Regions from separate parts of the Paenibacillus sp. P46E genome, predicted to be linked through region 1. Evidence: riboswitches for the same ligand, from Rfam matches in the RefSeq annotation. Region 1 holds a riboswitch; each other region holds the start of a gene.
What was found. A riboswitch is a leader RNA that binds a small molecule or an ion and turns the genes downstream of it on or off. The one in region 1 is predicted to bind cyclic di-AMP.
Positions count from the first base shown of each region.

Region 1 (2,201 bases):
GCTTATCGCCCGTTGGAGTCCGGCGTTCATAAGTATCCGTAATCGTAAAGCCACTTTTTTGATAAGCACGAATGGCTCTCTGGTTCCAGGTAAGTACCTCCAGATCTATCTCACGCTCCGGATACCGTGCGAGGGCTGCCTTGACGATGGCGTTCATGAACAGATGCCCCAAGCCTTGCCCGCATAGCTCAGGCCGCATACCAATTCCGAGCCGAACTACACCTTCCATCGGGAACAGCTGTGCAAAGCCACAGAGAAACCCTTGGCTGTTCACCACCGAGACGTATTGCTCACTCCGCAGCCGGGGATCGCCAAACTCAATATCCAGAGCCTGCATTTGCTCCCAGGACATCCAGCCATAAATGTTGTACGGAGGTTTGTATACCCATTCACAAATTTCTGCAGCGTGATTAACTTGCATGGGGACAACGTAAAAAGTTACCGGAGAACTAATCATCCGCCATCCGCCTCCCTTCAGAACGAAACGTTATATCATAATTATATACAAAACGGTTCGATTTCGACGCACAAACAATATATTTTAAAAAATTACAAAAATCGCGGGATTTTATGTTTTGCAAATAACGAGAAGGGTAAGTAATTTTTATAGCAAGTGGAAACGGCTTCGCCGTCCTTTTAAGGACGGTACCCGTATCAGCGAGAAATATAAGGATAATTTATTGCGTGAAACATATAAATTCTTATCTTTGGACAAAAAAACAAGCCCCCTCCAAGATTTCGGCAAAAATCCTGGATAAGAGCCTGTTCGGTTACAAAATTATTGCTTATTGTACATCGTCATTATCTTGGGAATCGGTTGCTACTGCTTGAAAAGCATCTGTGCTCATGATTCGTTTGGCGCCAACGTAGCGGTTGACGTAGTAGCTGTCACCCAGCGAGCTGATGGTTACACCACGCTTGGAAGAAGCGTGTGCGAACTTGCCTTCACCGACATAAATGCCGACATGAGATACGCCTTTGCCGCTTGTATTGAAGAATACGAGATCTCCCGGTCTGATATTATCACGGGATACGGCAGTGCCCATCTGGTACTGGGAACCGGACTGGTGGGGAAGGTTAATTCCCATCTTATCAAACACATACATGGTAAATCCGGAGCAATCGAACCCGTTAGTCGAAATTCCGCCGGTGACGTATTTAGTTCCGATGGCTTTGTCGATAACCTGATCCATTTTGGAGTCTGCGAAAGCGCTTCCTGCTCCGATGGTAAGAATGATCGAAAAGCTGAGTAATGCTGCTGCTAGCTTCTTCTTCAAAAGTGAATACCCCTTCCAAATGCCTACGAGGTTAGCTTAAGGGTTCGGTTGAAGGTCCCCTATGACCCCTCTGTAAATAGGAGGTCAATTCACCCAAAATCGGTTCCCCCGTTTCCCTAATGAATAAGGAACTCGGCATGACTATTGATTAGATTAGCTTACGGATTAAAACAATGACAAAACCTTTGTAAATCAGGTTTGAATAATTACAAAAATGTTACTATCAACTCACTGCGATAATTGTAACAAAGACGGAAGCACTTGGCAATCACCTAAAGCATATTAATACATATTTTTTGAGCCTATTAAGAGAAAAATGCTTGATTTACGCTGGTTCTTTACGCTGTAAGTGAGCTGCATGGAAGGTGTTACTGGAATTTTTATCAAAAGAGGTGTTTCAAAGCTCTAAAATGTGTGTAAAAGGGAGAATAAGGAAAAGGAAAAACCCGGAAAATGATTACGGCAATAATCAGCTACCGGGCTTGTATAAATTACTTTTAGTGTTAGAGGTGTAATGTGAGGGGAACAAGCTTCAATTAATCGTAGGCAACAGTCTTGTAAGCTGTAGTGCTCATCACTCGTTTAGCGCCAACGTAGCGGTTGGCCCAGTAAGCTTGACTCAGCGAAGTTATGGTTACACCGCGTGAGCTGGAAGATTGTGCGAATTTTCCGCCACCGACATAAATGCCGACATGGGAGACTCCTGATCCAAAGGTATTGAAGAATACCAGGTCACCTGAACGCAGGTTGCTCCGTGATACGGAAGTTCCAACGCTGAATTGAGCCTTGGACGTGCGCGGCAGGGTAAGGCCGACATTTTTAAAAACATACGAGGTGAAGCCGGAGCAATCGAAACCGCTTGTGCTAGTGCCTCCGAATTTATAGGTGGTTCCGATAGTTTTTGCGATAACGGTGTCCATCTTG
Region 1 is NZ_LVYZ01000065.1:16,727-18,927, forward strand. It holds gene A3849_RS24305 (GNAT family N-acetyltransferase) at 1-457, opposite strand, end outside; gene A3849_RS24310 (C40 family peptidase) at 786-1,277, opposite strand; cyclic di-AMP (ydaO/yuaA leader) riboswitch at 1,283-1,425, opposite strand; gene A3849_RS24315 (C40 family peptidase) at 1,814-2,201, opposite strand, start outside.

Region 2 (2,201 bases), on a different contig from region 1:
GGTCACTCCCTCTTATCAGACATCAATATACATAAATCTCCATATCCCCCTACACCTTAGCACGGCAATTGTCATTTATCAACGTCCTCTGCTGGACTATTCTGCTAATGCATTCCCTGCTGATCTTCTTTTTGATTTAATTTTGAACTATGTTACAATCAGGAATATCATTGTTAACAACCGAATTGTTAGCAAAATAAACTACCAGGAGGGTGAACCCCTAATGTCCATACAACAAATCCGCAGTCTTGATGAATTGCATCAATACATTGCACAACCCGGCAAAAAACTGCTCTTCAAGCACAGTACCACCTGCCCGATCAGCGCCAAGGCGAATGAAGAATTCCAGGCTTATGTCCAGAGCTCCGGTACTCCCGCTGCTGTGGTTCATGTGATTGAAGACCGTCCGGTCTCCAACCAGATTGCTGAAGATTTCGGCATCAAGCATGAGTCCCCGCAAATCTTCCTGCTGGAAGATGGTGAAGTCCGGTGGAATACCTCCCACTGGAAAATCACCCGCGATGCCCTCAAGGAAGCTGTGAGCCAATGAGCCAGCCTGTAATCATTTATTCTACAGCCAACTGCAGTGACTGCAATCAGGTGAAGCAGCTGATGAAGGAGCAGGACATTCCTTTTGAAGTACGGGATGTAATGACCAGCACAGTCTATCAGGAAGAAGTTGAGAAGCTGGGCTTCATGGGCGTTCCTGTTACAGTCTCCGGAGCACATGTCGTCAAAGGGTTCAATCTGCCCGAGCTGAAGGAGCTTATCGCAGCCGCAAAATAGATATACCCGAACGCTGGCAGGAGAATGCCGCGTACGGATTCATTGGTTCACTTGCACAAAAGGGTATCCGGGAGCTGTTTGCCCCTGGATACCCTTTTGTCTTGCCTAGGAAATGGTCCGCATTCTAAGGCAGAAATAAAAACCGGCGTGCGAATGAGATAATGGGCCAATATTCAGTAAGATATATGGTTTTATCCGTTTATTTCCTTCGAATTATCCGATTTCAACGTGAAATTGGCGCAGCACCTCCCTTTTCCTTTTTTACAAAGACCTCCCCGAAGCAGTATGATTCGTTTTGAAAGTAATTCATGAAAAATTACATGAACGCTGAATTCCCGGCACACGGGAAACGGGGGAACCACCGGGCCACAAGGCCTTATTGGGGTGAATCCTAAAGAGACTGTAGAAGTGCGGTCTCACAAGGTAGGGCGACTCTCACCGTCCGAATCCGACAGCTAACCCCGTAAGCGTATAGAGAGAGATCTTAACCCGCCAAGCTTAAGCGCCAGGTTTATTTAAGCCTGTACCGAAGCCGCAGCAGAGGTTCTCCTCTGCTGCGGCTTTTTTGCATAATTATTTAAACTGATAAAGATTTCATATTATGAAAGGATCGTGAGATCATGCCAGACCCAGTATCGCTTCAGCCCGCTTCCGAAGCCCGGTTTGCGGAGTATGTTCAGAAATACAGCAGGAATGTCTGTGCACTCAGCAGCCTGCTGCTCGGGCAGGGTACCGGGGCCGAGGAGGCTACGATTAAGACCTTCGCAGTGCTCTATGAGCCTTTCCTGAAAAAGAGCTTCGACCCGCAGGCCTTCTCCCTTGAAGCCTACCGTGCGTGCATTCAGCAATGCTCCCGGCTTGCGCAAGCCCAAAATCCTGGCTATGCAAATGTGCTGTCCTGGGAACATCAGCTTGTACAAGCGCTCCGGTATGGCATGGTGCTCCCCCTGCCCGAAATTAGCGCCATTCTCCAGAGAAGTGTGCCCGACCTTAAGGCGCAGCTCAGACAGGTGCGCGAACAAATGGCGACGCAGGCGGTCTTACTGCCGAAATCCAGTTTAACTGCCGGGTGAGGTGCGTGAGCGTTCAGCTTTTAACGTCATATATTCAGGTATTCAGGCAAAAGAGCTGCGGCATCCTGCCACAGCTCTCTCTATTTGCCTAGCGCTTGCCTTTGCCTCCCTTGGCGAACCTCAAGAAAGCCATGCAGCAGCCTAATAATCCTATACCCAGCATTAACGTCTGCAACGCTCCGAGCCAGGTTGAGCCTTCCGGCCGGATCAGGCTGCTGATGATAATCAGCAGAATCGAAGCCGCTACCAGCAAAGGCGTTCGTTTTTTCTTCATGAATAGTACCACTCCTTACTTATAAGGTACACCATATGAAGTGGTTTCGCCAGAACCGGCTGGATTTG
Region 2 is NZ_LVYZ01000002.1:104,598-106,798, forward strand. It holds gene ytxJ (bacillithiol system redox-active protein YtxJ) at 224-550, shown strand; gene A3849_RS01845 (glutaredoxin family protein) at 547-786, shown strand; cyclic di-AMP (ydaO/yuaA leader) riboswitch at 1,102-1,272, shown strand; gene A3849_RS01850 (hypothetical protein) at 1,407-1,859, shown strand; gene A3849_RS01855 (hypothetical protein) at 1,948-2,133, opposite strand; gene A3849_RS01860 (glycoside hydrolase family 43 protein) at 2,149-2,201, opposite strand, start outside.
Region 2: it holds a riboswitch for cyclic di-AMP, as region 1 does, so the genes downstream of both, A3849_RS01850 (hypothetical protein) here and A3849_RS24310 (C40 family peptidase) in region 1, are expected to answer to the same signal.

Region 3 (2,201 bases), on a different contig from region 1:
GCACGCTTAACAGCAACTGTATCACTTTTACCTTCCACAACGATTAATTCCTTGATCATTTTACAAAACTCCTTACTCTGAAACGCAAAAAGAAGAGGATTCGCTCCCCTTCTTATTGGCTAAAGAATGTATAAGTGATGAGCGGCAGCTCTATAATTCCGTAACAGTCTTAAGTGCTACCCTCACTATATCTTATAAAACGCTATTTTGCAAAAATCTGCTGCTTAATTCAGCTCTGGCTTCACAGGTCCAATCACATAAATCGTACGCGATTTACGGCCGAAGTTACGGGCATGGCTCAGTGAATCATAATAGACATCTACCTTGTTGCCTTTAATGGCACCGCCGGTATCCTCTGCACGGCGAAACCCAAGTCCCTCAATATACACCCACCAGCCAATAGGTATTACGTCTGGATCTACAGCGATAGTCCTACCTTCCGTTACGCGTGTGCCGGAAGCCGTACGGGTACCGATACCTGGCTCTTCAGATGAATAAGCCGTCATGGATACATTTTTAATTATTTTTTTGTACTCAAAATCCATACCTGCCTTGCTGGCAACATTGTTGCTGTTCGCGCTAACTTTAGATGATTTTGTGGTAGTGGTTGAATTGGAAGTTGCAGTAGTAGCTACAGCAGCCTTGGGAAGTGCTTTGGTACCAATAGCAATGATCTTGTCTTTGGTAACCGCCTGTACTTCCTTGCCCACCATACGCATAGATGCCAGCTCGCCATCTTTATAGATTTTCTCTATATGCTGGATCATTACGCCCGGTTTGCCTGCTTGTGCAACTCTTACAGTTCCCTTAGTCAGGGAGGGGTCTGCGGTCTTAATCACTCGGAAAGGCAAATTCGTTGTCCGCTGTACCACTTGCTTGTTGATTCGGACAATTTTGATTTCCATGTCGGCAGAAACTGCAGTGTTGAGCGAAGGATAAATCTTATCGTAGCTTTCCAGGCTGATGCCCAGTTTGTCAATCGCCTGACCGATGGTATCCTCGGTCGTGTACAGCGTTTGGGTTGTTCCATCCGCAGTAAGCTTAAGGGCCTGCGCACGGTTGATTACGACACGGTCGCCGTCTTTTATTTCATCACTAAGGCCAATGGATAAAGCATCATGCGGCTGAAGCGAAATTTGTTCCTTTGCCAGCACATCGCTGAGCAGCGCATCCCGCGTCTCCAGCGTTTGTACCTTTCCGTCTATTACTAAAGTTATTTCTTTAATGCTTTGACCGTGTACGTACAGCAGAATTACCAGCGCGATTACAATTGATGCTGCGCCTGCAAGCGAAAGTACGCGAGGATTCACTTGCTTCCACCGTAATGCGAAAGACCTGCTGGATGATTGCGAATCATGGGATACTTCTGGTTGGAATACGCCCACTCTCTCCATCCTCCTTACATAGCCCCGTCGTCCAAGTTGTATAGCAAAGGTGACTTATCACTTCTGACGAAACTAGGTTTGAGATTGCACAGGATACGCCCGCATTGCTTTAGCGTTTCCTGCTCATGGATCGCCTGCTCGGCATAGCTACTCCAGACATCTGTTATATAACAGTATGCTGGGAACATCCCCATTATTCAAAAAACAAAAAAAGCCCAAAAGAGTTCACAGAGGACTCTTTCGTGGCTCTCCGGGTGTCAGAATACGCGGGAATGTTTATGCACGAGGTTTCCTCTCTTACTTGCGCTTACGGGGTTAGCTGTCGGGTTCGGGCATAAGAGAGACGCCCTATCTCAGGTCACCCGCTCACGGCGGTTGCCCTCAAATTCACCCCAAAGACCACGTGAAGAAATCAAATAAAGTCTGCGGCATTTCTATGCTGTACTCTATGTACGGACATGCGGCAGATCATTATTGGTTCCCCCGTTCTCCATACGGAGACTCAGCGAGACGATCCATGAAATTGTGACTGTCACAGTAACAACAGCTCACTTCACTGAAAAGATGATATCCTGTTTTGATGCATGTTGTAAAGCACGATTCAACCACGTTTACGTAAAAAAATCGTTAAAATATTGTAATAATCAGCCATTTCTTTATTAAAAAAGTTTAATATATCGGCTATACTTCTTTTTTCACCTGTTTTTCTCCCGTTTTCAGACAATTCCAAATCGTTCCAGTGCGTTCGCATACGTAATTTCAGCTAATTCCTGTAAATCAATCCCTTTTATTTCCGCTGCCGCCTCGGCGACAAGC
Region 3 is NZ_LVYZ01000059.1:12,510-14,710, reverse strand. It holds gene rnmV (ribonuclease M5) at 1-59, opposite strand, end outside; gene A3849_RS22680 (resuscitation-promoting factor) at 225-1,385, opposite strand; cyclic di-AMP (ydaO/yuaA leader) riboswitch at 1,675-1,903, opposite strand; gene A3849_RS22675 (TatD family hydrolase) at 2,102-2,201, opposite strand, start outside.
Region 3: it holds a riboswitch for cyclic di-AMP, as region 1 does, so the genes downstream of both, A3849_RS22680 (resuscitation-promoting factor) here and A3849_RS24310 (C40 family peptidase) in region 1, are expected to answer to the same signal.